DNA from 3 places in the Desulfitobacterium elongatum genome. Region 3 is predicted to be linked to each of the others. Evidence: riboswitches for the same ligand, from Rfam matches in the RefSeq annotation. Region 3 holds a riboswitch; each other region holds the start of a gene.
What was found. A riboswitch is a leader RNA that binds a small molecule or an ion and turns the genes downstream of it on or off. The one in region 3 is predicted to bind lysine.
Positions count from the first base shown of each region.

Region 1: it holds a riboswitch for lysine, as region 3 does, so the genes downstream of both, ACZ42W_RS15690 (transporter substrate-binding domain-containing protein) here and ACZ42W_RS03625 (amino acid permease) in region 3, are expected to answer to the same signal.
Region 2: it holds a riboswitch for lysine, as region 3 does, so the genes downstream of both, lysA (diaminopimelate decarboxylase) here and ACZ42W_RS03625 (amino acid permease) in region 3, are expected to answer to the same signal.

Region 1 covers NZ_AP038772.1:3,312,165-3,322,338, forward strand. The annotation lists gene ACZ42W_RS15675 (NusG domain II-containing protein) at 1-371, opposite strand, end outside; gene ACZ42W_RS15680 (amino acid ABC transporter ATP-binding protein) at 387-1,127, opposite strand; gene ACZ42W_RS15685 (amino acid ABC transporter permease) at 1,144-1,926, opposite strand; gene ACZ42W_RS15690 (transporter substrate-binding domain-containing protein) at 2,011-2,856, opposite strand; lysine riboswitch at 2,997-3,178, opposite strand; gene ACZ42W_RS15695 (substrate-binding domain-containing protein) at 3,552-4,514, shown strand; gene ACZ42W_RS15700 (ABC transporter substrate-binding protein) at 4,625-5,521, shown strand; gene ACZ42W_RS15705 (ABC transporter permease) at 5,612-6,310, shown strand; gene ACZ42W_RS15710 (ABC transporter ATP-binding protein) at 6,316-7,041, shown strand; gene ACZ42W_RS15715 (iron-containing alcohol dehydrogenase) at 7,111-8,274, opposite strand; gene ACZ42W_RS15720 (aldehyde ferredoxin oxidoreductase family protein) at 8,674-10,174, shown strand, end outside.
Region 2 covers NZ_AP038772.1:53,513-63,686, reverse strand. The annotation lists gene ACZ42W_RS00335 (sigma-54 interaction domain-containing protein) at 236-1,852, opposite strand; gene feoB (ferrous iron transport protein B) at 2,701-4,701, opposite strand; gene ACZ42W_RS00325 (FeoA family protein) at 4,850-5,068, opposite strand; gene lysA (diaminopimelate decarboxylase) at 5,390-6,643, opposite strand; lysine riboswitch at 6,758-6,932, opposite strand; gene ACZ42W_RS00315 (hypothetical protein) at 7,054-7,275, opposite strand; gene ybaK (Cys-tRNA(Pro) deacylase) at 7,656-8,135, shown strand; gene ACZ42W_RS00305 (putative NPN-dependent ornithine cyclodeaminase) at 8,414-9,499, shown strand; gene ACZ42W_RS00300 (glutamine--tRNA ligase/YqeY domain fusion protein) at 9,619-10,174, opposite strand, start outside.
Region 3 covers NZ_AP038772.1:792,497-802,670, forward strand. The annotation lists gene ACZ42W_RS03590 (molybdopterin-dependent oxidoreductase) at 1-872, shown strand, start outside; gene ACZ42W_RS03595 (4Fe-4S dicluster domain-containing protein) at 886-1,449, shown strand; gene ACZ42W_RS03600 (dimethyl sulfoxide reductase anchor subunit family protein) at 1,461-2,273, shown strand; gene ACZ42W_RS03605 (Crp/Fnr family transcriptional regulator) at 2,541-3,218, shown strand; gene ACZ42W_RS03610 (MFS transporter) at 3,258-4,544, shown strand; gene ACZ42W_RS03615 (ComEA family DNA-binding protein) at 4,572-5,264, shown strand; gene ACZ42W_RS03620 (ComEC/Rec2 family competence protein) at 5,261-7,846, shown strand; lysine riboswitch at 8,027-8,210, shown strand; partial or broken gene ACZ42W_RS03625 (amino acid permease) at 8,303-9,672, shown strand; gene holA (DNA polymerase III subunit delta) at 9,869-10,174, shown strand, end outside.

The sequences.
Region 1 (10,174 bases), 2.3 Mb from region 3:
CCTACAACTATTATGGCTTTGTTTGGCAGACATGCAGCTAAATCCCCTTCTTTATTCAACCATCCTGCCTTTACACAAATTTGATCTCGGCAATCTGATTTTAAGAACCGAATTCTTCCTGGCTCTACTTGAACGACAACATTAACTCCCTTGAGTTGTATTTCTCTAGTTTCCTTTTCAGAGGCAAGGTTAATGCTCTCAACTTGTTGCTTATTCTGAGTAATTACAGCTACCCTTTGGTCAGATCCCTTCGAACCCCGATTACAGCCGGCTAATAAACCTCCTGTAGTTAACAAAGCAATAGCTGCAACACTTCCTCTTAGAAAAGTTCTACGGGATATCTTAATTTTTGACTTATCCTTATTGCACATGTAGCCTTCTCCTTATTACATCTGTGTCAAGGTGCGTTTTAAAAATTCCCGGGTCCGCTCTTGGGTTGGATTATTGAAGATTTGCTCGGGACTTCCTTCTTCAGCAATAACTCCTTTATCCATAAATACTACACGATCAGATACTTCCTTTGCAAATCCCATCTCATGAGTCACTACTAACATGGTAAGGCCCGTTTCAGCAAGTTCCTTCATAACTTTTAATACTTCTCCTACCATTTCAGGATCCAGGGCTGAAGTTGGTTCATCAAACAACATAACATCTGGATCCATCGAAAGTGCACGAGCAATAGCCACACGTTGCTTTTGTCCACCTGACAACTGTCTTGGTTTTGCGTTAATATATTGTTCCATTCCAACGACTGTCAGATATTTCATAGCAACCCTTTCAGCCTCAGCTTTGGAACGTTTCAACAATTTTATCTGCCCCACGACACAGTTGCTTAATACATTATGATTATTAAACAAGTTAAATTGTTGGAATACCATGCCCAACTTCGTTCGGTAGGCGTAGATATCATGTTGATCATCTAAGATATTTTCTCCGTTATAGATGATTTGGCCCCCACTTGGTTTTTCCAGGAGATTAATGCAACGAAGCAGAGTAGACTTTCCCGATCCGGAGGAGCCAATGATGCAGACCACTTCTCCTTTTCTTACCGAAAAATCAATGTCTTTCAACACTTCATTCGTTCCAAAGGATTTGCTTAGATGTTGGATATCAATTACCTTTTCCAAAGTCTCTCCTCCTTCTCTAATATTTGTTCCCATCGCTATTTTTCATTCGACGCAGCATATCTTCAGTTGTTTCTACCTGCATTTGATTGCCAATCATAATGAAATTCTCTGGACCCTCAAGCCTTCTTTCAATATAACGCAAAATCCGTGTAACTGTAAAGGTCATGATAAAATAGAGAATACATGCCACGAAAAAAGATTCGAAATATCTGAAGTTATTCCCTGCGACGGATTTGGTTTGGAAATATAGCTCCGATACTGCAATTACATTAAGCACGGAAGTATCTTTAATATTAATGACGAATTCATTACCCGTTGCCGGTAAAATATTACGAATAACTTGAGGTAGTACAACATTGACCATCGTTTGAACATGATTCATTCCGATAGCATGAGCAGCTTCAAATTGTCCTCGATCGATTGAAACAATACCGCCGCGAACAATCTCTGACATATAGGCCCCAGTGTTGATGGATACAATAAAGATTGCTGCCACGAACTGGTTCATTTGTATACCAAAGGCCTGTGCAGAACCATAATAGATAACCATTGCTTGTACAATCATTGGGGTCCCACGGAAGAATTCGATATAGGCTGAAAGAATCGTATTAATAACTTTGAGAATAAACCTTTTTGGCCCACGTTCAGGCATCGGAATTGTACGGATTACCCCAATTAATAAGCCAATTACCGAACCTATAATAGTACCAATTATAGAAACTACTAAGGTCACACCTGCCCCACGAAGGAACATTGGCCAGTTATTTGAAAGAATTTTTATTACCCACTCTAAGGACATATTTTTCCTCCTTAAAAAACATCATAAAACCGACTGCATTAAATGTAGCCGGTTTCAATGATCTTTATTCAGCCGCAGTAATTCTTATTTTGCTGCTGGTTGATTCTTAATAGCAGTATCCATAATACTTGTACGATCTTTGTCTGAGATTCCTGCTAAGACTTCATTGATTTTTGGAGTTAATTCACTACCTTTTGCGACACCTACAGCGATTGCCGTATCATCTGGTGATGTAACAAAACCGTCTTTAAATTCTACCATCTTGAAGTTCTTATTGGCAGCAGAGGCGCTTACGCCTTCTGGGCGTTCAGACACGTAGCCATCAATTATTCCTGATTCGAGAGCAACTCTCATTGCAGGGAAGTTATCCATAGCTTGCTTCTTATCTACACCTTTAATCTGATCGATTACTGTATAGTGGAAGGTGTTGAGTTGCGCAGTTATTTTTGCCCCTTTAAAATCTTGAATGGAAGTAGCCCCATCAAATTTCCCGCCATTTTTAACAACCATGACTAAATCTGATTTATAGTAGATATTTGAAAAGTCGATGGTTTGCTTACGTTCTGCTGTGGGTGACATACCTGCGATGATTGCATCAATTTTGCCAGAAGTTAATGCTGGGACAAGGCCATCCCATTCCGTTTTAACAATAACTAAATCTTTTCCTAAACCTGCAGCAATTTTTTTAGCGATTTCTACATCATATCCACCAGCATATTCTGCATTGCCATCAATCTTAACCCCTCCGTTGGATGCATCCTTTTGAGTCCAGTTGAAGGGTGCATATCCAGCTTCAAGGCCTACCTTGAAGGTTCCTTTTGCAGCGGCAGGGGCCTTTGCGCTTTCTGAATTACTACTTGATCCGCATCCTGTTAATAACATCATCACGGATAGAGACAGTGCTAAAAATAATGATAATTTTTTTCTCATGATAATCCTCTCCTTCTTTTCTATAAAAATAATAGTTTGTTGTATTTTTAAATTCTTTAGGCATTTTACTAAACAAAAAAGACCTGAGTTGAACTCAGGTCGCATATGTATAGTTGCCCCTAATTCCCCCTTCTTATCCCAAATGAGATAGCACAACTCAATAAACTGGGAAGCTTATTGAGACAGTCCTGCAATTCTTAACTGCAGACCCAGCATGTAACAATGAGATTATTACAAGCTTCGGCGACCTTTCCTTCTCCTTAGTATCACTGCGTCTCAAACTCCACTAAAGACTGTTAAATGTCGCGCCTCTACCTCACCTATAAGAGTGAGGCCTTATTAAATTATACATTTACTCTACAGTAACATATTATTTCTGTCAACCTAGCTTTGAGGTTTTTCCATAGGAAAAACACCAAAAACACATCGATACCACTTAGATTAGTGGTATTAATATGTTTCCTATGGTTTTAATCCGTTACCCTTTCAAGGCAAAGTACTACGATATATCGCTTGAACTCGATGATGAACTGAAAAAGGTAATTAGTCAAACCAAATCTAACTTAATCAAACTTAATCCAACTGAATCAAACCAAATCCAACTATTTTTCTTGAATAGTTAGTCAATTTAATCTATAATGACCGTAAAAACTACCACTATAGTAATATTTATCTCAAATCCTGGAGGTGAAAGATTGAACAACTTGTCTCCCCTAACTGTCGAGGAAGCAGCAAGACTCTTAAAGGTGTCAAAGTACACCCTCTATGAACTGATTAAGCGTGGGGAAATTCCGGTACAACGCATTGGCCGGCAAATTCGTATCGATCCGGAGATCCTCTATCGCTCACTTCAAGGAGGACTTTCTCCAGATCAGACTTCGCAACTTCACAATCCTGCGGATTCGTTGGTTTCTGATCAGATGATACCTACAGAGATTCTAACTCCTTCGCATGTACACTTTGTTGGGAGCCACGATCCCGTTGTCGAGTTGCTTGCTGATTTTTTAAAGCATTCCTCTATCCCCATGGATTTCCATCTTTCTTTTAAAGGAAGTATGGATGGGCTTCTTTCTCTTTTTCGCCGTCAAGCCGATATCTCTGGAATCCATCTTTGGGATGAAAAAACGGGAGAGTATAACCTACCTTTCGTTCACTATGTTCTTCCCGGAGAATCGGTAACTCTTATCAACTTGGTTCAACGAGTTCAGGGGCTGATAGTGCAACCTGGAAACCCCTTGAAGCTTCAATCCTTGGAGGACTTACAGAACGACAACGTGCGATTTATAAACCGTCAAAAAGCCTCTGGCACCCGTTTAAGGCTGGATGCCGCCTTACGTGCCGCTAAAATCTCACCCGCCGCAATTCTAGGTTATGAAAACGAAGAGCAAACCCATTTTGGAGTCGCGAGCTGTGTTGCCAATGGTCAAGCGGATGTGGGAATAGGTGTTCAATCTGCCGCCCACCGGATGGGCCTTGATTTTATTCCCCTCTTTAACGAACGCTATGATTTGGTCACTTTGCATGAGGTAACCAAATCAGAAGTATGGAAGATGATCCTTCATATATTAAACTCTTCTGCTTTTCAGATTGCGATACAGCGACAAGTGGGGTATGATACTTCTTCTACTGGAAAGGTCATGTTCGAAACGGGTCCTTGAATCAGGGAGACAGGTTTTTCAAAAAGCAAAAGGTACGGTACTTCTGGGTACAGGTCGGCTTTGCTTGAAGATACTGTAGAGCTTGTATAAATGAGAGGAGATAATATTAAATGAAAAAATCACTTCAGAGAATTATTTTAATCATGTTAACCTTTACACTTGTACTTACAGGATGTGGAACTGCTACTACTACACCGAATACAACTAATACGCAAACTTCACAAACCCCAACACCCTCAAATCCGGACATTATCCTAGCAACCACGACGAGCACTCAAGATAGCGGACTTCTCGATGTCCTTATTCCGAACTTCGAAAAGAAAACAGGTTATAAAGTGAAAACTGTTGCCGTGGGTACTGGGGCAGCACTAGCCATGGGAGAAAAGGGTGAAGCAGATGTTCTTCTAGTGCATGCACCAAGCTCGGAGAAGAAATTAGTGGACAATCAAACGGCTATTAACTATAACCTAGTTATGCACAATGATTTCGTCTTTGTCGGCCCTTCTTCTGACCCAGCTAAGTTTAAAGAAAAAAAGACTTCCTTAGAAGCCTTGAAGGCTATCGCTGATAGTCAGTCTACTTTCGTATCGCGTGGCGATGACTCAGGAACAGATAAGATGGAAAAGGCTTTATGGACAAAAGCCAACCTCAAACCCACAGGAAATTGGTATCAAGAAACGGGCTCTGGAATGGGTCAAACTTTAACGATTGCCTCAGATAAGGCGGCTTATACTCTGACCGATCGCGCGACCTTCCTCTCGATGCAAAAAAATCTTAAACTTGATATTCTCCTTCAGGGGGAGTCCGCCCTTCTCAATATCTATCATGTCATGCAAGTAAATCCTGAGAAATTCCCTAAAGTTAATAAAGACGGGGCAAAGGCGTTCGTTAGCTTCATGATTGACCCAGAGACACAGAAAGTCATCGGAGATTTTGGCAAGGATAAATTTGGTCAATCCCTGTTCTTCCCCGACGCGGGCAAAAAAATGGAAGATCTCAGTAAGTAATCTGAAATGATACTCCTTTGCTATACGTTAAAGAATGAGACAATAGGGTGAACCTAGAAAGGTGAGCCAGAGGAAAGGGAATGTGACAGCATGGAAATGATAGGGCAGGGGATTCTTGCGGCCTTTCGCTTGCTCATTACAGGTGACCCTGAGGTCTTAAAAATTACACTTTTAACTCTTAAGGTGTCAGGAACGGCAACACTTATCAGTCTCTTGATTGGGATCCCCTTAGGTACCTTACTCGCCCTTAAACCTTTCCCCGGCCATAGAGTGATCTTAAGTGTCGTGAATACCGGAATGGGACTCCCCCCTGTCGTTGTAGGTCTTTGGGTTTCTATCTTTCTTTGGCGTTCAGGTCCTTTTGGTTACTTAAATATCATGTACACACCGATAGCAATTATCATTGCACAAGCGGTGATTGCTTCCCCAATCGTCATAGCCTTAACAAGTGCCGCCCTCCAACAAACCGATCCGAAGCTTAGATTACAGATCAAAGCACTCGGGACGACTCGACTGCAATATCTCTGGTTACTTCTGAAAGAGGTCCGATTTTCAATTTTGGCTGCGATTATTGCAGGCTTTGGTGCGGTGGTCTCCGAAGTAGGAGCATCTATGGCGGTCGGTGGAAATATCAAAGGTCAAACTCGAGTTTTAACGACGGCGACGGTTCTCGAAGTATCCAAGGGGAACTTTGATATTGCAATCGCCTTGAGCATCATTTTATCCCTACTTGCCTACTTTGTTACTCTTTTCTTAACCCTCCTCCAACAAAAAAAGCAAGGAGCCTAACCCCCATGCTGAAAGTACAAAATATTTCTTGGCAGATAAATAACAAAACTATTCTCGAGAATATTAACTTTGTTCTTCCTCCTGGGGAATGCTTAGGGCTTGTTGGCCCGAATGGTTCGGGGAAAAGTAGCTTATTAAAAATATTAGCTCTTTTAGAATCACCCTCAAGTGGGGATATTTGGCTTCAAGGGCAGCTTATCTCTAAAAAAGTTTCGCTCGATATACGACGCAGGATCGCAATCGTTTTCCAGGAAGCCCTTCTTCTAGATACCAGTGTCTGGGAAAATATCGCGATTGGGCTCAAAATCAGAGGTGTTCCAAAAGGTGAAATCAAAAGTCGGGTGACCTATTGGCTGGAGCAATTTAGGATAATTCATCTTACCAAGCAACCTGCTCGATCCCTTTCGGGTGGGGAGGCTCAACGGGTTAGCTTAGCTAGGGCTTTAGTTTTAGAGCCGGATATTTTGTTTCTTGACGAACCCTTCTCTGCCTTGGACGCCCCGACAAAAGAAGCCTTAAGAACCGATCTGGCACAGATCTTTCGAACTACAAAGGTTACAACGGTATTAGTAAGTCATGATTTTGATGATATACGACGATTAGCCCAAAGAACCCTGTTACTAATCCAAGGTAAGATCATTGCTGACGCTACCCCTTCTGACCTCTTATTAACGCCTCAAAGCGTCGAGGTAGATCAGTTCCTTGCTCATTGGCGCACAACTTTGAATTGAATTTCCAAACGTAAAAGCGGATCAAGAACTTTCTTGATCCGCTTTACGTTTAGAGGTTGGGACTAAGACTTATAAGGCGTTCTTATAAATCTGAATAACATCATCGAGAGTGGCTAGCCGAGGGTTGGTTAGACTGCAGGCATCTTTCATCGCGTTAATCCCCATAGTTTTCAGGTCTTCCTCTTTCACTCCAAGTTCAGTGAGACCGCTTGGGATATTGATATCCTTCGACAAGGTTGAAATTGCAGTCAGCGCCTTCTCTGCGGCCTCCCGAGCGGATAAGCCTTTTACTTCCTCACCCATCGCTTCTGCGATATCTACAAATCGATCGACATTCCCAATCAGGTTAAAACGAGATACGTAAGGTAGTAGTATGGCGTTACAGACGCCGTGCGGAAGATTATAGAAGCCTCCTAATTGATGTGCCATCGCGTGAACATAACCTAAGCTGGCATTGTTAAATGCCATTCCAGCAAGGAACTGGGCGTAAGCCATTTGTTCACGTGCTTCGAAATCACTGCCATTAGCTACCGCGCGACGGAGGTACTTACTAATGAGCTTCATGGCCATTAACGCAGCAGAATCTGTAATCGGTGTGGCTGCAGTAGAAACATAAGCCTCGACAGCGTGGGTTAAAGCATCCATCCCAGTTGCCGCAGTCAGTCCTGCTGGCTTTTTCATCATGAGCAACGGGTCGTTGATGGAGACATTCGGTGTAGTATGCCAGTCAACGATTGCCATTTTAATATGACGATCTGTATCGGTAATAATGCAGAAACGGGTCATTTCACTGGCTGTCCCGGCAGTCGTGTTAATCGCTATCATTGGCACCATCGGCTTTTCGGATCGATCGACTCCCTCGAAATCACGAATGCTACCCCCATTCCCTGCGACGAGACCCACACCTTTGGCACAGTCATGTGCAGATCCTCCCCCGAGGGACACAATCATATTGCAGCCTTCTTTTTCGAAGATCGCTACACCCTCATGAACATTCTTATCGGTAGGATTCGGTTCAGCTCCCGGGTAAATTACGACTTTAACCCCTTCAGCTTCGATAATGTCCGCAATTTGTTTTGCCATGCCAATTTGATTGAGATAAGCATCTGTTACTAAAAGGGCAACTTCCCCCCCTAAAAGTTTTGCTTGTTTTCCAGCTTCTTGCACTGCTCCAGCACCCATAAGGTTAACCGTTGGCATGTAATAGCCATACACTTGTTGAATGACAGCCATTGATCTCATCCTCCTCAATTTTCTTTTCCCGTTGGGGATATATGCTTTTATATAAATGCAATAAGCATGCCAAATAAGATGCTTGTTCAAAATATAACTAATAGGGTGAATATTCGGAAAAATGGGGCTATTTTAAGTCACTGTCTTTGACTTGAAGAGATACCGCTGCGGTCCCTGCTCCATTTTTACACATTGTGATTAGAACAGTGTTCTGAGTTGGAGCACTAAAGTAGTGAGAAAAAACCTGAAGTACATAAGAAAAGGCCCATGAGCGGCATCCTGTGCTTAGTAAGGAAACTAACGACCTTGAGAATAAAACAAGTTCTAACTTGAAATGATATTCTTATATGAAATCTGGCTGGACTAGCTAACAGAATAAATTTCTTGGAGGTTGCAGAAGTGAAAATCTATCGTGTCAACATGTCAAATTTGTCGTTTGTAGCGGAGGACGTACCAGCAGAGTGGGAAATGCTCGGGGGGCGGGGCCTAACTTCAGCCATAGTCGCCAAAGAAGTAGTACCAACGTGCCATCCTTTAGGCAACAAAAATAAATTAGTATTTGCACCGGGATTACTAACGGGAACCATGGCTGCTAACTCCGGACGCTTATCTGTGGGAGCCAAGAGCCCTTTAACTGGCGGTATTAAAGAGAGTAACTCGGGAGGAACCGCAGCCCAAAGATTGGCTAAGCTTGGCGTTAAAGCCTTAATAATAGAGGGCATTCCAGAGGGAGACAAGTGGTATTGCCTTCATCTTCATAAAGACGGTGTGGAAATTAAAGAAGAGACCGAACTCCTGGGTAAAGATAACTTTGAAGTAATCCATACTCTAACCTCCAGGTATGGAGAAAATACTGGAGTAATGACCATTGGTAGGGCTGGAGAATACAAAATGTCTGCAGCAAATATTTCTATTAAAGACCCGAAGGGCCACCTCCGTAGTGCTGGACGGGGTGGACTTGGGGCTGTAATGGGTTCAAAAAGGATTAAGTTCATAACCCTCGACGATAATGACGGGGCAGGGATTGATGTTCTCAACAAGGATAAGTTTAAGGAAGCAGCTAAAATTTTCAATAAGGGACTACTTAGCCATCCTGTAAGCGGTAATGCTCTTCCCAAATACGGGACCAGTGTACTTGTAAACATTCTTAATGAGGTTGGTGGACTACCTACCAAGAACTTCCGAATGGGCCAATTTGATGGAGCGGAAAAAATTAGTGGTGAAACCATGTATGATACCATCATGAGCAGAAAGGGCGATCCTACACATGGCTGTCATGTTGGGTGTGTAATTCGTTGCTCCCAAACTTATAATGACATAGACAATAAATACCTTACCTCTGGTTTTGAGTATGAGACAATTTGGGGACTTGGGGCGGGTTGCACTGTAGACGATCTCGATATTATTGCCCATGTTGACCATATTTGCGATGATATTGGCATCGATACGATTGAAACTGCTGGAAGTATGATGGTGGCCATGGATGCTGGTATCCTTCCCTGGGGGGATGGTAACGGAATGCTAAATTTGTTTGAAACCGATATTAAAGAAGGCACTCCCCTTGGTCGTATCCTTGGCAATGGAGCTGAATTTACGGGTAAAGCCTTTGGAATCACCCGGGTTCCGACGGTTAAACACCAAAGCATGCCGGCCTATGATCCACGGTCCATTAAGGGTATCGGTGTAACCTATGCTACGTCTACTATGGGTGCCGACCATACCGCGGGTTATTCAGTTACTGCGAACGTTCTGAATGTGGGTGGACGCGTAGATCCCTTGTCAAAAGAAGGGCAGATTGAACTTTCTAGAAACCTACAGATTGCCACTGCTGCCATCGACAGTGCAGGCCTATGTGTTTTCACAGCCTTTGCCATAGTAGATTATGAACCTGTCTCTCACG
Region 2 (10,174 bases), 740 kb from region 3:
TAAAAGGTTTCATTTCATTTGCGAAACGATATGGCACAAGTTTTCTTGGGATCCATTTCACAAAGAAGTTAAATCGGGTTGGAGACCACTAATTATTGTATGAGCCTCCAACCTTCCACACCTACGTTCGTACCATTCGGTACACACTGGTTCCTACGTTTATGCTGTAACTTGTTTATAATACTGCCAGCGCAAAAGAAATGAACCATTTCATTTTAGAAATGGTTCATTTCTTTTATTCTCTTTCTAAGCTATCACTCAAGCCATACTCACACAATTTTCGCCAAAGTGTCGTTGTACTAATCCCTAAAAGTTGGGCTGCTTTAACTTTCTTATGCTTTACAACTTCTAGCGCTTCCTTAATTATTTTCTTCTCTGTCTCGCGCAAAGCGTCCCCAAGGTTAAGATTACCTGGTTTGATTTCGAGGACTAAAGACTCTTTCACCTGACTTGTAGTCTGCCGCAAATAGGATGGTAAGTCTTTAGGCAAAAGTTCTGGATCATCACGTCCGACCATATTCATAGCATGCTCGATACAGTTCTGAAGTTCTCGAATATTACCGGGCCATGCGTGATTTTGCAGAATTTTAATCGCCTCCGGGTTGATATCTTCAACGGATTTCATAAAAGAGGCATTATATTTCCTTATGAAATATCTTGCTAATAGAACAGTATCCCCCTGCCGTTCCTTCAGAGAGGGTATTTTAATCTGTACCACATTAAGGCGATAGAATAAATCCTGACGGAATTTCCCATCAGCTAATAAAACATTTAAATCTTTATTGGTAGAAGCAATAACGCGCACATCTATTTTAATAGGTTTCAAACCGCCGATACGCACTACTTCCCTCTCTTGTAATACCCTTAATAATTTTGTCTGTAAGCCCAGTTCCATCTCGCTGATCTCATCAAGGAAAATACTACCCCCATTCGCTTGTTCAAATGCACCAGGGCTTCCTCCTTTTTTAGCTCCCGTAAAAGCACCTTCTTCGTAGCCAAAGAGATTACTTTCGATAAGGGTTGCTGGTAAGGCCCCGCAGTTTAGGGCTACAAACTGTTTATTACGTCTAGAACTTGCATTATGAATAGATTGTGCAAACAGTTCTTTACCTGTTCCAGTTTCCCCGTATATTAATATTGAAGAAATTCCGTTTGCTACAAATTTGGCCATACTCTTTGTTTTAATTATAGAATCACTATCACCGATGATATCTTCAAAAGTATAGCGTGTATTTTGCAACTTCTTAACTTCTTCATATAATTTTTGCTGCTGATGCGCAGCATTTTCGTTATTAAAACCGAAACCGAATTTTTTGGTAATAGGAATACGTACCGCCATAGCTCCATTGATAGAAAAGGATTTACCAACCACTGGCTCTTGGGACTCCATAGCTTTAAGTGCCTGTCTACTAACCTTTTCTTTCATATGGGGACTTTCTGTGCCATCCGCATTATAACTAATAATACGTTTACCATGCTCATCAAAAAGGACTGCCTCACCACCAGCTACTTGTGCAATCATTGGCAATGCCCGCTTCAAGGACTCTTGAAACTTCTGCTCGCTTTTCAACCGTTCCACGTTACTACAAGTCAGGACAAAGCTACCTAAGGGTAAGGCCCAAGCATCAGCTAGATCAACAATTTGCGAAGAACCAACAAGCGGTCTCCCCTCTTTTGCTGCTTTTTTAGCCAGTTCATAGACCTCTCCCTTAAGATGACTGATTTCCTGACCATTATAGTCGAATGTCAATATTCTACAACCTTCGGAATCAGTTATAGCTGCATAGCCACCTGTTGTTTGGGCAAGTATAGGTAATAATTTGACGAGTTGTTCAAATTTTAGCTGCTGCATAAAAAAACCTCCAAGAAAGCTCAAAAAAGCACGATCTTTGTCATAATGATTAATTCGCAAATTACTTTCTTATCCCTTTTTTATTTATAAAAGAGTTTTGATGATCTTATATAAATGACCGAAATATTCATATCTTCTCTTACAAAACCGAAACTTTCATTCTGCATAAACAAAACTGAAGCATAACTATTTTACCCAATCCCTGACGAGCTATTAGCGTCGGTAATACGCAGTAAGTTAATTTTTTGGCTGCATTTATCGGCCCTTTCTAACAAATTTAACCAGCAACAAACTTAGCCTCTAATTCTCTAATTTCTGTTAGGCCCATATAACTATGTCCTAACTAAAAAAGCCAGAGAAAAAAGATATCCTGAACATTAGTGAATTCTCATGATATTAAATCTTTAATATTAAAATTGCATGGGATTACTAAATTTTTCGATAACAATTATCGAAACGACCGGAAAATCTTCAGGTATTCAAGTATAGTAGGTTAGTATAAAAAATAATGTTATATGGGAAAAGAGAACCGGGGCAGCTTGCCTCGGTTCTCTTATATTAGGTTCAAAACCTTTTCCTAGTCATACCTATTTCAAAGTAGTGAGGTGTAGAATAAAACCTTTGCACGGAAGCCTATACCCTAGTTTCCGCACCCCGAGCAATTCCCTGAACACCCACGGGGCAGTTGTTCCCTACAACGCGGGCAAACTAAGGCCAGCCCTTCTACAGAGTATCCACACCGCGGACATCTTGCGTTATGGCAACAAGATGAGTTACTCAGTGGCGTCGATTTCCCCTCTGCGTGAGTACTTAATTGCTCATCATTACTCTTCTTCGTCCAAAACATGTTATACCACCCCTTTTGCTGTTAAGGAGCTCCCTTCTTTATCCCTCATATTGCTTTTCTTCCGATAGGTTTTGAAAGTAAAAACTAGCACGAGAACGATTCCCCAAAATGCTACTGCCGTTAAAAGAACTTGCGCAGAGGTCGTAGTTCCAATCAGTTTCGATAACTGAGCAACGATCCCTCCCACGAGGAAGGCGATGACCCAAGTGCTCAACCACATGATAGCAGCATCTTTCTTAGAGCGTTCTTTAAACAAGACCATGATTGAGGCGATACAGGGAACGAATAGGGTAATCGTTATCAATGAAACAATCGTTTGGATTGAGGTTAGTGGGAGATCTGCTAAACCTGCTGCCCCGAAGTCACGTCGCACAATCCCCATAATAAACGCCGTAGCGGATTCCTTCGGCAAGCCAAGCCAATTCACGGTTAGAGGCATCAAGAGATTTTGCATGGCCACAAGTATACCACTTACTTGAAGTACACTAATCAAGAGCGCGCCGAAAGCAAAAAGGGGAAACGCTTCCATAATGAATTGATAAGACTTAATCCAAGTCTTTGTCAATACATTCTTCAAACGGGGCACGCGCAGAGGTGGTAGGTCAATCAGCAAGTCAGAAGATTTTCCTGGCAATAGGGTATTCATCGCGGTTCCAGCCAAAACTAAGATTGCAAAAATTACAGCCACATAGAGAACTGCATACGCTGGCCCTACAAAAGCAAGCATTCCAGCGATAACTCCTAGTTGGGCAGAGCAAGGAATTGTTAACCCCAATATAAAGGTGGCAATCCTCTTTTCACGCTCCGTACCGAGTAGACGCGTGGTAATCGTAGCCACAGTCACACAACCGAATCCAAGAATAAGGGGAATAACCGCCCGGCCGTTGAGTCCAATCCCACTGAGTACCCGGTCAACTAATGTCGCAATTCGTGGCAGATACCCCGAGTCTTCAAAAAGGGAAAGAAAGAAGTAGAACCCTACGACTAAAGGCAAGAGTAAGCCAAAGACATACGTAAAGGTCATCGTTAAAAGCCCAAATTCACCGATCAATATAGTTCCCAATACAGTACTTTCCGGAATAAAGTGCCCGACGACTGAACGAATGAAGGGTTCGAAGTATCCCACCATGACGGTCTCTTCTGTAAAGCCCACAACTGTTCCCGCCACAAAAACCCCGATGAGTTTATACATTAAGTATAAGGCAACCAGTAGGATTGGAATCCCGGTAAAAGGCTTAATCATAATCCGGTTCAAAAGTTGGCTAACGGCTACACTTTTATTTTCTTCACGGACAACTTCAGCCACTATCATATTGACCCGTTTGCGCCGCGTCTGGTAGACTTGTTCACGCAGATTCATCGGTTGAAGCTGATGACGTTCTGCTACAGCCGTATCCCCTTCAAGGATCAGAAGCGCTTCAGCCTGGGGCACTCCTTGTTGGGTTATTTCCTTAAGTTCCGTCTCAAGCGAAGCATCGATATGACCGGGTGTTGCGTCGAAGATTTTCTGTTTAAGTTCATTCATTCCCTTCCGCGTGATGGCTACGGTCGGGATGACTGGAATACCCAATAATTCGCTTAAGTGGTTGATATTGATTTTCAATCCCTGGGCTTCGGCCTCATCAACCATGTTCAAGGCAACGATAACTGGAATCCCTGTATCGATGACTTGTTGAGTTAAGAAAAGGTCCCGGTCCAGATACACCGCATTCACAACATTAACAATCACGTCAGCTGAAAGGATTACATCTCGGGCGACACGTTCCTCATCATTAAATGAAGAAATTCCATATACGCCTGGTGTGTCAATGACTACATCGTCTAGATAACGACCCGAGGAGATCTCAAGTGTTGTCCCCGGATAATTCGAGACATCAACATACATCCCTGTTAAGTTATTAAAAAATACTGATTTCCCTGCATTCGGATTTCCGGCCAAAACAATTCGCCGGGCTCCTTCTGGAGCATCGATCTGTACATTTGCTCCATGACAATGTGCCATTGTGTTTCATCTCCTCATTAAGAACCCGGTTCACAAATTTAAGCCGGTTAATCATTTTAGTGAAGGAACTCAATCGTTTAAAACGCTCAACGATTAGTGAGATTGACTCTTTAAGTTAACTTTTGTGACGTTAAATCTTGTACTAAACTTAGTTAATTGAGACTTGGATTCCTTGTGCTAGGCTACGCCCCATCGCAATAAGCTGGCGGTTCTTTCGGACAACTATAGGTCCTGCAGGCACAACTTCTTCGCAGACCAGCCATTCCCCAGTACCAATTCCAAAGCGGATTGCCTGAGCGCGAACCGAATCACTAGCAATGTCTGTTATGGTAAAGGATTGACCTCGTTTTACAGTATCAAGAGTCATAATTATCTCTCCTCCCATCAAATCCATTTGAAATCAGCTTTATGTTTGTGACTATTTTAAGTTTCTTATTGATAACGATTCTCGTTACTAACCATAGTATAATTCCAATGAGCTTATCTTGTCAATCTTAATTCATACTTTTTTTCTAGGAATTAATCCGAGGTGAATTAAACAGCAGAACATATGACTTTCTCTGGCTTGTACGACCTCCAAAATTAGGGCATCACCTTCTCATTAATGAACAAAAACTACAGGAGACTTGCTCCTGTAGTCGCTTGTTGAATAAAGGGAATTTACTTTCATTCCAGTAAAATTAAGGACTTAGAGATTGGAAAAATCAAGTGTAGCGAAGATATCTTCAATGGTTTCGGCCCGGCGGATGAGTTTCACGCTACCATCGGGTTTGAGTAATAACTCTGCATGACGTAGTTTCCCATTATAGTTAAAGCCCATGGCATGCCCGTGTGCGCCTGTGTCATGAATGACCACAATATCCCCGATATCCACTTGAGGAAGTTCGCGATCCACAGCGAATTTATCGTTATTCTCGCATAGCCCTCCTGTTACATCATAGACATGATCTTTTGCCCGGTTTTCCTTTCCCATTACGGTGATATGATGATAAGCTCCATAAATCCCCGGACGCATTAAATCCGCCATACTCGCATCAAGACCGACGTAATTTTTATAAATATCTTTCTTGTGCAGAACTTCAGTTACAAGATAACCATAAGGACCCGTAATCACTCGTCCACATTCCATAGATATTCTCAAAGGATCTAAACCGTTAGGAATAATCTTCTCTTCATATGCTTTTCTGATACCTTCGCTCAGATACTCTAGATTGACGGGTTCTTCTTCCGGACGGTAGGGAATTCCGATTCCTCCTCCGAAGTTTACGAATTCAAGTCGGATCCCGATTTTCTCCTTCAACTCAAGGGCCAAATCAAATATCATTTGTGCTGTTTCTATATAGTAATCTGGATTCAATTCGTTTGAAACGACCATCGTATGGAGTCCGAACCGTTGTGCACCCTTTTCTCTAACGATTTCATACGCTTGAAATAATTGTTCCTTTGTCAACCCATACTTTGAATCCTCAGGATTCCCAATGATGGAATTTCCCCCTGAACGAAGCGGGCCAGGATTATAGCGGAAAGAAATCAGCTCCGGTATTCCAGTGTGTTTCTCAAGATAATCAATATGGCTAATATCATCAAGGTTAATAATTGCCCATAGTTCCCTTGCTTTTTCATACTCCTCAGCGGGAGTATTATTCGAGGTAAACATTATGTTCTCCTCACAGATGTGTACCTTTTCAGCAAGGATCAACTCTGCGAGTGAACTGCAATCCGCTCCAAAACCTTCTTCTTGGAGAACCCTCAGAATATGAGGATTGGGGAGAGCCTTTACCGCAAAATACTCCTTAAATTCAGGAGCCCAGGAAAAAGCAGCATTGAGCCTCCGTGCATTATCACGGATGGCTTGTTCATCGTAGATATGAAAAGGTGTCCCATACTGTGCAATAATTTCTTTAATTTGTTCTTGGCTAAACGGTAATTCTCTCTCGGCCATAATCCGTTCCTCTCCTTACTTTGGTGAATGGTCGCGCCCCGTCTTTATTAAAAAGCGGTTACGAGCATGCTCGTAACCGCCATAAGGCAAAAGTATTGGCTTTTACCTTTTACTATACGAGATAGCACTCCACCGGATATCCGATGACAGTCTTGCATTTTTTCAATACAAGACCAGCTAAAGGTCCTTTGTCTACAACCTTCGCTTCGGCAGTGATTCCTTTCTTTATCCTTCATTGCTGACCTGCTCAGGATAATTACTCTTAATTCACCGCACCTCTATCATTCACTTTATGAATTATTTATCTATTATGCGACAAGTCATAGTCTATGTCAACATACCATCAAAAGTTTTCTTTTTGGAAGAAAAATCCTAAAGAAAATCCTTCTAAAATTCTTCGTGGAGTTTTTCTAATGGAGATTATCCTTGGACGTATTCTCAGCCAAGTTTTCCATGATCCCTTTATTATGAAGCACTTCTTCCACTTCTAAGGTGAGCTGTCCCCCTTTTTTAGTCTCTTTTGAGTTGGCCCCATAATTCATGCCCTTTGAGTCATTTGACACACTCACCACTCCAGCGGGTTCCCAAATCTGACGATTCAATTCTTTTCCGCTGTTCTTATCATCATCCATATTAGATATCCCTCCTTGTACTACAAACGCTTAAAAAACTTAAAAGTCGAAATCCCTAAATACTTCTCTGCTTTTAGAATGCCCTTTATCGTTAAAAAGATGTTCGCCATTCAAGACAAAAAGATTTTTACTGGCTCCCACACTGAGGTGATTCCTATAATAAAAAGCAAAGCATTATACAAGTTTCTTAAAGTTCGTTTCATTAATTCGTTTCCTTATCGGTTGCCCGACAATAAGACCCAAGAGAATTGGAAGAATCATGCTATAATTCCCTTTTCCTCAAACTGCAAGCCTTTTGACTTGACGGCGAACCTTGCTTTTCCTATAGTGAGTCTAAGATAGGAATTCTGGAAAGGATTTCACAGAAAGGATGTATTACTATGGCTCAAAAAACAAATGCGGCCCGGATTCTTGACCAGGCTGGAATTCCTTATAAACTCATTCCCTATGAAGTCGATGAGTCTGATCTTTCTGCAGTCAGCGTTGCGCAGAAAGTCGGTATGCCTCCAGAGCTGATCTATAAGACGCTTGTAGCCCGTGGAGATAAGACCGGAGTTTTGATTGCCTGCATTCCCGCTCATTATGAACTTAATCTGAAGTCCTTAGCACAAGTGAGTGGTAACAAAAAAGTAGAAGTGGTCCATCTCAAGGACGTCCAACCCCTTACCGGTTACATTAGAGGAGGAGTATCTCCTCTTGGAACCAAAAAGAAATATCCAGTCTACTTTCAAGAAGATATTCTAACCCAAGAAAAAATAGCCCTAAGTGCTGGAACACGGGGCCTACAGATCTTTGCCTTATCCCAGGATTTGCTCAGAGTAACTCAGGGAAAACCCGGCCCAATATCTAATCCCTCATAATGTATACCAAAAAAGGAATCCTCAAGGATTCCTTTTTTATGTCTTACCCAGTGTTCACGCTCATTTATTTACTCTCATCTGTTATACCTTGCCATCTATCGGGAGTCGCGATTTATCTTCTAGGTCATAGGCTTCACTATGGCAAAGGCGTTTCAGATCCAGACTTATAACACATCGTCTAATTCTTATCTCACTTAATACATATGATGTGAATCAAGTTGTATATAATATCGATAGACTAGCGTTTATAGACAACTGTTTCAAAGGAGAGAATTTCTATGAGCTTTAAGCTTCCCCATTTTATCCCGCCTGATCTCAATCGCGAACCTTTTGCAAGTGCTCCAAATGCCTTCCTCGCTGAAGTCCTTCAGGATGGAGTCGCCCCTGCGAATTTCCATGCAATGTCGATCTATCCCGAGTATTTTAAGATTAACGACCAATGGATTCTTGCCTCGCAGAGTCGAATGGACTGTGTCCCAGTTCTCCTTCAAGATGGTTCCATCCAAATCATTGAATTTCGCAATCTCAAAATGGGAGATCGTGTTGTTCTTGGACGAACAGAGGATGGGAGCGAAGGAATCTATGTCTATGCTGAAGGCTTTGCCTCGAAGGATGGCAATACCGATGTCTTTGCTTTCCGCTCCGGTCGTTCCCGTGAGACGGCCTATTCAAAAGATTATAATAATCTTTATGACTTATTGCGCCATGAAAAGGAGCAGGGCTATATTGTCTGGGTCTTGGGTCCTGCAGTCGTCTTTGATTACGATTCTCGGGCGGCACTCGCAGCTTTAATCGATAAAGGGTATGTGAATGCGATCCTTGCGGGAAACGCAATGGCTACCCACGACCTTGAGGCGAGCATCCTAGGGACCGCTCTAGGCCAAAATACCTACACCCAGGAATCCCAGCCCAATGGGCATTACAATCATCTCGATATAATTAACCTGGCTCGTAAGGCAGGCTCCTTGGGAAATCTTATAGATTCATCGAACGTTACTGAAGGTGTCGTTTATTCCGCCTTGAAAAGAAAAGTTCCTATAGTCTTAGCTGGCTCCATTCGCGATGATGGCCCACTTCCCCCTGTACTCCCCAATGTCTATGAAGCGCAAGATGAGATGCGAAAACATACTCGGAAAGCAACCACCTTAATTTGTCTGGCTACTCAACTCCATACCATAGCTGCGGGGAATATGACACCTGCATATACTGACAAAGACGGTGACATTCGCCCCGTCTATATCTACTCTATTGATGTCGCAGAATTTGCAGTGAATAAGCTCAGAGACCGTGGGTCTCTCGAAGTGACGACAATAGTTACGAATGTTCAGGATTTTCTTGTGAATTTAAATAATAATCTGAGTTAAGGTATGAAAGTTCTGGGGTCGTGTAGCTTCTTTAGGGTTTTTTAACGGTTCTTCAGCGTATACTCACAAAAAACTCCCTCGAAGAAATCTTCAAGAGAGTTTTTTATTTTTTCCAGTTTTTACTTAATAATGAAAGAGCTCTTCAGAGAAACAATGAGATTAAAGACAATTTTCTCTGGGGTCGTATATTTTGTATCCACATTGAAGTAGCCATGACGGAAGAACTGAAACTTTTCTTGTGGTCTGGCCTCTTTCAGATTCGGTTCGATAAATCCTTGGATGATTTCTAAAGAGTTCGGATTAATATAATCAAGGAACGATTTTCCTTCCTCTTCTTCCTGTTCATCCTGAATTAAAGAATCATAGAGTCGAAATTCAGCGGGTACTGCCTGAGTTGCTTCGACCCAATGAATCGTCCCCTTGACCTTACGGCCCGTGAACCCGGAGCCGCTTTTTGTCTCTGGATCATAGGTACACCGAATCTCTACCACATTCCCTGTTTCGTCTTTAATGACCTCTTCACACTTAATAAAGTAAGCATTCTTTAAGCGTACTTCATTGCCCGGGAAAAGTCTAAAGTATTTTGCAGGAGGATTCTCCATAAAGTCATCCTGCTCGATGTAGATTTCTCTAGAAAACGGAATTTGGCGTATTCCCATTTCTGGATTTTCTGGG
Region 3 (10,174 bases):
ATATTTTGCCAAAAGTGCCTTTTATCGTCAATGTGGACCCCTACTGGACATGGACGACTAAGCATGCTGATTTGGTCCTGCCGGGGAAAACCCACTGGGAGGTTTGGGATATCCTGGTGCGATCCCCTTGGGTCATGCTCGATCAGCCGGCCATCGCAACCATGGGTGAAAGCAAATCGGATTGTGAAATCTGTTCAGAGGTGGCGAGACGGATTGGGCTAGGCCATCTCTGGAATAAAACTGATGAGGAATGGGTTCGGACCTTTATGACATCAAAACACCCGGCCTTTGCAGCGTTTAATTGGGATACATGGGTGAGAGAAGGGATTTTCGCCCGATCGGATGGAATTTTCAATCCGGTCTATGCGTTTAAGGATCAAAAGTATAAGACTCCCACCGGGAAATTTGAGTTTTATACAGAAAAACTGAAGAAATTCGGGCAGGAAGTTCCTACCTACACTCGAATGCTGGAGGACCCCCAAGGCGAATTGGGTAAGAGATATCCCCTGGTTTGTATCAATTATCACGACCGTATGAATGTTCATACCCAACATATGCTTTATCCGGCCCTACGCATTGTTTCTTCTGAACCGGAGGTTCAAATTAATTCGGTGGATGCCAATGCCAGAGGGATTGCTCACGGTGATAAGGTCAAGGTCTACAATGATCGGGGGCACTGCGTTCTGAAGGCTTTTGTTACGGAAGGAATTGCACCTGGAATCACGGCCATCGCTAACGGCTGGACCCCAGAACAATTTATTGAAGGCAATCAGCAAACTCTAACCCATTATACCCCTAATCCTGTGGAAGAATTTATCAGCCAGACGAACTCTGCGTTTTATGACGTACTGGTCGAAATAAAGAAAGCGTAAGGAGGCGTGAGCGATGTCAGCAAAACAATATGGGATGGTCATCGATACGACGCGATGTATTGGCTGCCAAACCTGCGTCGTATGTTGTAAAATCAACCACCAGGTTCCGGGAAAGGCCTATTGGAGTAGTGTGGAAACCATGGGGAGCAAAGTAATGTATCAGCCCAAAGGGAAATTTCCTAATCCAGTATTGGCTTTTCGGCCGCGCATATGTAATCATTGTGCCGAACCTGCTTGTACCAAAAATTGTCCCACAGGGGCTATGCACAAAGATGAAAATGGTATTGTCTCTGTAAATCAGGAGGTCTGCATCGGCTGTCAATATTGTGTCTGGGTTTGTGGCTATAATGCCCCTAAATTGGACACTGAGAAAAACGTGATGGCCAAATGTACCTTTTGCAATGAGCGCTTAGCAAAGGGTGAAAAACCCTATTGTGTGGAAGCGTGTCCGGCAGAAGCCCGTTCATTCGGCTTAATCAGTGATCCAAATAGCGAAATATCCCGTCTAATTGCAGCAAAACATGCACAGCCGCTATTACCACACTTAGGTACGGTTCCTTCCGTTTACTATATTTAGGAGGTGTAGACATGGCAGAAATAAATCTTTCCTTGGTAGTTTTTACGCTGTTGATTGGCTTTTGTACAGGTACATTTCTCTGCTATGGACTTTGGCAGTTTAATGGGTTACCCTCGGAAAAGGGGAGCCAGAAAACAACACGTCTGGTTATGCTTTTGCTCTTGCTGTGTTGGGGGGTAGCGATGCTGGCCTCTGCCAGTCATTTGGGGAAACCCTTCCGTTTCTTGAACGCTTTCCGCAACCCAGGTTCCATGATTGCTCAAGAGGGTCTTTGGTCCATTGCTTTGGGCGTTACTTTACTTATTGCAGTTGTTATGGCTTTCAAGGGCCAAAATATACCGAAGACTCTTTATGCAGTAGGAGCTTTCCTTTCTTGCGGACTTCTCCTCGTCTGTTCCTTAGTTTATGTGAGAGCTGCCGGTTTCCCAGCTTGGAGTAGCGGGGTGACCATCGTCTATTATTTTGGCAGCGCGCTCTTACTGGGAGTAGCCTTTGTTTACTTTCTCAGTTCCCAACAAGGAGAGAAAACAGCAGGAAGCAGGATGGCTTCCTTTGCTTTAGCCGTAGTACTCATGCAGATTATCGTTTCGGTGGCCTTTGTAGTGCATCTGAAATTCGATGCCATGTATGTCACTCTGCCGTCAACTGTCGGAATGGATGTTGTGCGGTGGGGAATTGGTCTCTTCGTACCGGCTGCAATTGCTTATTTGGCTTGGCGTGATAAAATGAAAATTAAGAGTGCAGCTTGGTCCTTTTTGGCTTGCGTGGTGATCGGCGAGATTTTTTCCCGTTTAATCTTCTTTATGCAAGGAGTGCATCTATAAGTAAAGGAGCGTCCCTATAAGAAAGGAGAACCCTTTAGGAAATCTTTCAGGGACATTGAAATTCTTAACGAGTGAAGAATGTTTACTTGAGATTCTTCACTTCACTTATGATGACATGTAGAACCTATAATAACTTATGTTTTGCGAAATATTAAGTAAATCGTGGAAGCAGAGGGCCTTGCCCTCCGCTTCTACATCCAGGATAACCAGAGATATGTGAAAAGTGAAAGTTATTGGATGATGTAATACTAAGGGAGGGGCTGTCACATGGCAAAAATTATGCAACAGTTTCTGAAGGATGACGACCTTGGTCCAAGTATTCGGGAAATTTTTGCCAAACAGCTAGTGCCTTGCACTGTACGCCATTTAGGAAAAGGAGAAATCCTCTGGCGTGAAAAAGAACTGCATCAATACTGTTATTTCATTGAGTACGGCATGGTCGAATTGCATGTCATCACAAAAGAGGGACGGGAAAAAGTATTGTTTTACTATACCAATGGCTCTCTTTTGGGATTTCAAAATCTATCCAAAGAGAAGATGACGATGACAACGGCGGCAGCCATATTACCGACGAAACTTTACGCAATGGAATTTTCTCTGTTTTACAATTATATTCTTGGAAATCCTCAATACTTGTCTGCTCTAACAAGTTATATTTTTCACCATATGGCCATTGAGGCGGAGGAAATTGTTAATATCTCTTTATATAACACGGCGGAGAGACTAGCCGCACTCTTGGTTCTTTTAGCTGACGAGTATCCGAAAAACAAGCAAGGTGAAATGTTAATTCCCATTAAAAACGAGGAATTGGCCGCTATGATTGGTGTCTGCCGCAATAGCGTGTGCAATGCATTGTCGACATTTCAGAAGGAAAAGCTTATTCGAAAGCACAGAGGCGGCCTAATCGTCACTGATTTGGATCGGCTGAGGGAATACGCATTATAGATGTTGAGCTAAAATGTTTGGCTCCGTAATAAAAAGGAGATGGCAAGTTTGCATTTTGAGCAGCAGGGGGGGAGGGTCAAAGATTTCTTGATCCTCTTGGTTTCAGTCTTCTTTATTTATACGTACAACACTATATTTATGATGGCGACGCCACTACTGCTGATCAGCATGGGCAGTACAGAGATAATAGCAGGGTTACAGGGGGCGCTCTTTTTAGTTGCAGCTGTACTCCTACGCTTTTTTTTTGGACCTTTGGCTGATGCATACGGCAGGCGCCTGGTAATGCTCCTCGGAAGTGGTTCTTTTTTCTTTGCCGCTGTTTTACTCTTTTACGCGGTTGAAGTTTGGCAAGTAGTCGCATTGCGTTTGGTTCAGGCAGTGGGGCTGGCATCCTATTTTCCTGCTGCTTTGGCAACGGCAGCCGCTTGTGCAGGCAGTGGTCAAAGAGGTACATATATTGGTGTTTTACGAATGGTATCATCTCTGTCATTAATGGTCGGGCCCGTTTTCGCTCTTATGTATATTCGAAATTATAGTTATTCTTTGTTTTTTAAGAGTATGGCTGTTTTGGCATTCTTGGGTATGGTGGCACTTTTTTTTATTTCTGCGAAGGTAATCGGGCCCCAGAAGCAAGTCTTGAAAGAAAAGGATTTAAGTTTGCGTCCGAGGATTAATTTTCTGCCCTTGTTGCAAAAATGTCCTTTGCTTGTTGGCACCACGTTCATCACGGCACTTAGTTACGGAATCTACATGTCTTTTGCCATATCCTTTGTTGTCAATTATACAAATGTGGACAATGCGGGTTTCTTTTTTACCCTTTTTTCTTTAGGTGGGATCATTGCCAACTTTGCTTTCGGTTGGCTTTCTGACCGGTTCGGTCGTTTGCGGCTGACGGTCTGTGCTTTTTTGTCTCTAGGGAGCGGGATGATTTTGTTTGCCCTTCTACCTCAAATGACATTTTTCTTCTATCCGGCCGGGCTACTTGCCGGAGCCGGTTATTATGGCAGCACTGCTGTTCTGATGGCTTGGATGACAGAAAGAGTTAAGGCTCATGAGCATACGACAGCACTTTCTTTGCAGCAGAACGCACTGGACTTTGGAATTGCTGCCGGAAGCGGGGGATTTGGAATTTTGTTGGTTGCTGTGGGCAATGCAGGCTTGCTTTATGGGGTTCTGGGGGCGTTGTACCTTTGCTATGGAATGATTTGTGCGATTTCGACAAATCGACAAACCTTGCTGGATTTCGAGACAGGAATTCTATGGAAATGTGGAGAAGAAAAGGGAAGTATGGTGAAGAAAGCTGTATCAAAAGTGAGTAAGCAGTAATTGGAGATAATATGGGGGGAGAAAGAGTTGGAACGGAAAATCCGTTATGCATGGTGGGTGGTATTAGGGATTTTGCTTTTAGCAGCGGTTTGGAAATTCTTCTTGCCCCATAATTCCTCGATTACACTTGAAAAAGCAAGTCAGAGTCGAGAAATCGTCGTCTATGTATCAGGCGCGGTAGAAAAGCCAGGCCTTGTTCGTCTACCGATGGATGCCCGTCTTAATGATGCTTTGAAACAAGTGAGCCCACTACCCGAAGCGAATGTCGATCAAATGAACCTGGCAGAGAAACTGAAGGATGGCCAAAAAATAACGGTTCCTCTTAAGCCTGTGACGCAACCTTTAGGAATTACGAATTCTGGGAATACCTCTGGTACGAATGTAGGTCCTATTGCAGCTCCTAGTGCAGGAGCTACGCCTAAGACAGGTGCCGCTTCTCCTGGAACTGTGCCAAGCACTAATGCGAGTACTGGATCCGGTACGGGTGTGTCAAGCTCGATAGGTGCAGGAAATTCAGCCTCAGGAATGATTAATATCAACACGGCAGGAGTTACGGAGTTAGATAAGCTACCTGGAATCGGTCCTGCCCTTGCGGAACGAATCATCCAGTATCGCGATGAGCATGGTGCCTTTGGGAAGCCAGAGGATTTGCAGAAGGTTTCTGGAATCGGAGCAAAAACCTATGAAAAAATGGCTTCGATGGTTTCGGTTGGCCCATGAGAGACCTTTGGACCCGACGACTGGCCTCTTTGCTCCTCGGAGGGATGATCGGTATATTTACCCCAGAAATCATGCGATGGGTTGTTCTGGGGATTTTTCTATTGCTTGTTATTCTGATAGGGCTGTGGAAGCCACGGGATTTTTTCGGTCCCTCTTTTCGCCCTGAAATGCTGATACTAGGCCTTGGATTTCTTGTGGGGATTATTTATGGGATGACCGGAAATGCAGGATTGGAAAAACCTCTTCTAATAAACCGAGTTCAAGTCGTAGGTGAATTAACGGATTGGAGCACGAATGAGGAGGGGGCAACGGGGGACTTTAAAATATTAGACCCCCTATCTATACCCGAAACGGCTCTTACTCAACTAGAAAAATCACAGCCTTCAAGTCCAAAGGAACAAGCGCAGTTAAATTTTCAGGAGAAAAAATATCGCCTCAAAGTCTACCCGAATTCAGAAGGGGAGTTACCAGAGGGCTGGCGAAATGTACGACCCGGTGATGTTCTACGATATACTGCCAAATTGGAGCATCCTAAACCCCCTGGAACTCCCGGACAATTTGATCTTCCTCTGTATTATGCCGTGCGTGGGCTTTCCGGAGGGTTAACTGCACAAGGCGCTACGGAAATAGTTTCTCCAGGTATAGCTCCGCTGAGTTGGAAAGTTAGAACGCATGTACATGAGCTACTAGAGCTGATCCCGAGCGATCAGAGCGGAGTTCTAGAAGGGATTTTGTTTGGGGATACGAGCCGAATTCCAGAGGAAGACTTGGAACGATATCGGGTTACAGGAGTATATCATGTCTTCTCAGCTTCAGGTTCTAATGTTGCCTTTCTTCTACTCCTTTGTTGGGGAGCCCTCAGTTTTTTACCAATTCCACTACGGGCTGGAATAAGTATCGCTGTCCTTTCTTTTTACGCCATCCTTTGTGGAGGAAATCCACCCATCCTCAGAGCAACTGTGATGGGAATTTTCGTTTTATTAGGAAGGCTCGGCTCGGGGAGAGGGAATTCCTTGCGGGGGCTTTTTCTCGCTGCACTTCTTCTGTTTATCTGGCAGCCACTGATGCTTAAAGATATTGGGTTTCAGCTATCCTTTATGGCGACATGGGGGATTCTTAACTTAAGTCCAAAGTTAGTGGCGATTCAGGGGATCAGAAAATGGCCACGAGGTTTGAAGGTTGCCTTTGCCATGACCTGTGCAGCACAAATCGCAACTTTGCCGCTCTTAATCACAACGTTTCATCGCTTATCCTTTATCAGCTTAGTGGCCAATTTGCTCGTCCTTTTCCTTATCGGGAGTATCTTTGAGCTTGGGATATTTGGGCTTCTGCTTTCCTTTTTACCCCCATTAGGACTCCCTCTTTTTCAAGTGAGTCTGTGGCTGCTTTCTGCAGTAAGTGGATTGCTCTTCCGATTGGCAAGTTTTCCTTTAGCAGACGCTTGGGTTATCAATCCAGGAGCTCTTTTTTGGGTGTGTTGGTATGGTGGAATTCTAGTCTCGCTTGTTGGAAAGGAAAGAGTACGGTTTACGGTTAGAGTCTGGGGTGCTAACGCGAGAAGAAGGGTAACTCCACTTCTAGAGGCAATTTTGTCTGCCGCTCATGTAGGGTTACCTGATAGAATAAGGTCAACCACGGCACTTGCCGGCTTGGGACGGAGGGTGGGGATCAAAGGAGAACGTGCGCCCCTCGTTCTTATAGTCCTCTTGGTTCTATGGAGTCCTTGGAATACTCCACGGGTGCTCGAAGTTACCTTTATCGATGTGGGGCAGGGGGATAGCATTCTGATTGAGACCCCGAAAGGGACGAGAATTTTGGTAGATACGGGACCCCAGAGTCAACGATTTGATGCGGGGGAACGGATTATTGTACCTTATCTTCTTCAAATTGGAATTAAACATTTAGATGCGCTCATCCTGACACATTCTCATGCGGATCATGTCGGGGGCGCAGCGGCAGTATTAGAAACGATCCCTGTCGATTGGGTCGGGGTGCCAGAGGATGGACGGGACTGGCTCAGCGGAGAGAATCTAGGGGATGAAGGGGATCTGAAAGGAAAGAGTTGGGGAGAAGAGAGTGGACTTACTTCAAAACTTATAAAACTCTTGGCGAATAAAAAGATCGAGAGGTTGGAAGCGGGGGACCAGCTGGTTTTAGATTCTGATATTGAACTGAATGTCTTAGCTCCGAGAGAGGTTTTAACGGATACCCACTCAGATGAGAATAATAATTCCATAGTCGTACGCTTGTTGAACCGAGCTGGTCAGAGTGTGCTCTTAACCGCGGATATGGAAGCAGAGGAAATGAAGGAAATCCTAGAAAGCGGTCAAGATTTCTCGGCTGATCTTTTCAAGGTACCTCATCACGGAAGTCGTTTTTCGTTAGATCTCGATTGGCTCAACCAGATTGATCCCAGAGCGGTTATTATTCCCGTTGGGAAAAACTCCTTCGGTCATCCTACACCTGAAGTGCTCCAGTATTGGCAAGAACGACGGGTTCCTGTGTACCGCACAGATGTTAATGGAACGATTCGAGTAAGGCTGGATGAGGAAGGAATCGAGGTTCTTCCCGGAAGGATATAGTCGAGTGGGCGGTCTTAGCCTAACCTTTTGAATCGAAGGGCTTTAGATAGTGGAAAAATGTTCAAGATGGGTTGGCTCTTTTTTCATAAAAATTGCTATTTTAAGATTCTGCGTTATAAATTATACTTACGACGGTAAGTTACAAATATCAACAAATAATATAAATATTTCCTCATTCACCGATGGGTTAGAGGTCGCAACGTATAAGAGTAAAACGGACGAGATACAGGAATATCGATGACTACGTTTGAAAGGATAAGTTGCCGAAGCTTGAGGATTTTCCTTGAATTTCAAGCTGGTGATGTTATCGAATAGGAACATTACTGTCCCGTTTTCAAAAAAACGGTGGAGAGCTATCTTCGGAAGAATTGAGCGGGTTTATTAATATAAACAGCGTCGATTTTTTGACTGCTGTTTTTTATTGTTTTTTTCTAAGCATAAAGGAGTGTTAAATTCATGGAAAACTCGAGCGCCTCAGCTCCACAGAACCAATTAAAAAGAAATCTTAAGGCTCGCCATTTATCGATGATTTCCTTAGGTGGAACCATTGGAACAGGTTTGTTTCTTGCAAGTGGTGGTGCGATTCACCAGGCTGGACCTGGCGGAGCACTTGTTGCCTATGCAGGTATTGGAATCATGGTTTATTATTTAATGACCAGTCTCGCCGAGATGGCGGCTTTCATGCCGGTAGCGGGTTCTTTCCGCGTCTATGCAGCAAAGTTTGTCGATCCTTCCTTTGGCTTTGCAATTGGCTGGAATTACTGGTATAACTGGGCAATTACCATCGCAGCCGAATTAGCTGCAGTTGTTCTAATTATGAAGTTTTGGTTCCCCAATAGCCCCTCTATTCTTTGGAGTGCGCTTGCGTTAGCTGTGATGTTCTTACTCAATTATTTGTCAGTTAGAGGCTTTGGTGAAGCGGAATTCTGGTTTGCCATGATTAAAGTTGTGACGGTTATTATCTTTATTATCACTGGATTTTTAATGATTCTTGGCATTATGGGGGGCAAGGATCCGATTGGATTTTCTAATTTTGTCGCCGATGGAGGTCCGTTTAATGGCGGGTTCTTTACCATCCTAGGGGTCTTCATGGTTGCTGGGTTCTCCTTCCAAGGAACTGAGCTTCTTGGGGTAACCGCCGGCGAAAGTGAAAATCCGAAGAAGGATATTCCAAAAGCAATTAAGTCAGTGTTCTGGCGCATTCTCTTGTTCTATATTTTAGCGATTTTCGTCATTGGAATGATTATCCCGTTTACTGACCCTCGCCTTTTAAGTGGAGAGGTTGCAGTCAGCCCCTTTACACTTGTTTTTGAAAGAGCGGGTCTGGCCTTTGCTGCTTCTTTAATGAATGCAATCATCTTGACGTCTGTATTATCAGCGGGTAACTCGGGCATATACGCTTCGACTCGTATGCTCTGGGATTTAGCGCGTGATGGCAAAGCACCCAAATTCCTAGGGAAATTAGATAATAGGGGAGTTCCTGTTAACGCACTCATCGTGACGTCTCCATCGCGCATTATCGTTTCCGTAAAGCGTATATTGCCCAAGGCCGTAACTTAAGTGACCTCCCCTTTCTAGCAACAGGCTTCCCCTTTGGGCCTCTCTTAGCTTTGATCCTCTGTATCTTTATTATTATTGGACAAGGCTACCAAGCATTTTCAGCCGACGGGATTGACTGGAACTCGATGCTTGTATCCTACATTGGCTTAGTCTTGTTCCTCGTTGTCTGGTTAGCGTATAAAATCAAACACAAAACGAAACTGATTCCTCTTGAAGAATGTGATTTTGAAGTAGAGGTGAGGACGTTCGAAAATATTTTTTCATAATATGGTATGAAATTCCTAACTCTGGTAAGAATAGGAGAGAACATCTCTTTTCTCCTCCTCTTTCTTTTGCCCCTTCACGTGTTGAAGGGGTTTTTTCTTTTTACACACAGGGCCTATGTGCTATGGAGTGTCTACTCTTCTTCATTGCAATTAAAAGGATTCTTCATTAAAATGGTGGAGTAGGAGGGGGCAAAAAATGCGGGAAGTAGAACAGGTGCGCCAAGCCATAGCGAAGAATCAGGTTCCTCCGGTTTACTTATGGTATGGAGAGGAACGGTTCTTCATCCAAGAAGCAATCAAAGTACTTAAAGAAAATTATCTAGTGAATGATCCCTCTGGAAGTGGGATAGAAACCTTACCTGCACGGAGTGCGACTCCGGAACAAATCGTGGAGATTGCAAATACCGTTTCCTTTTTTAGTGGGAAATTACTGATTGTCGAGGATATTCCCTATTTTCAAGAGGGTCAAGGGGATGCTTTAGAGCCCTTTTATCCTTATCTA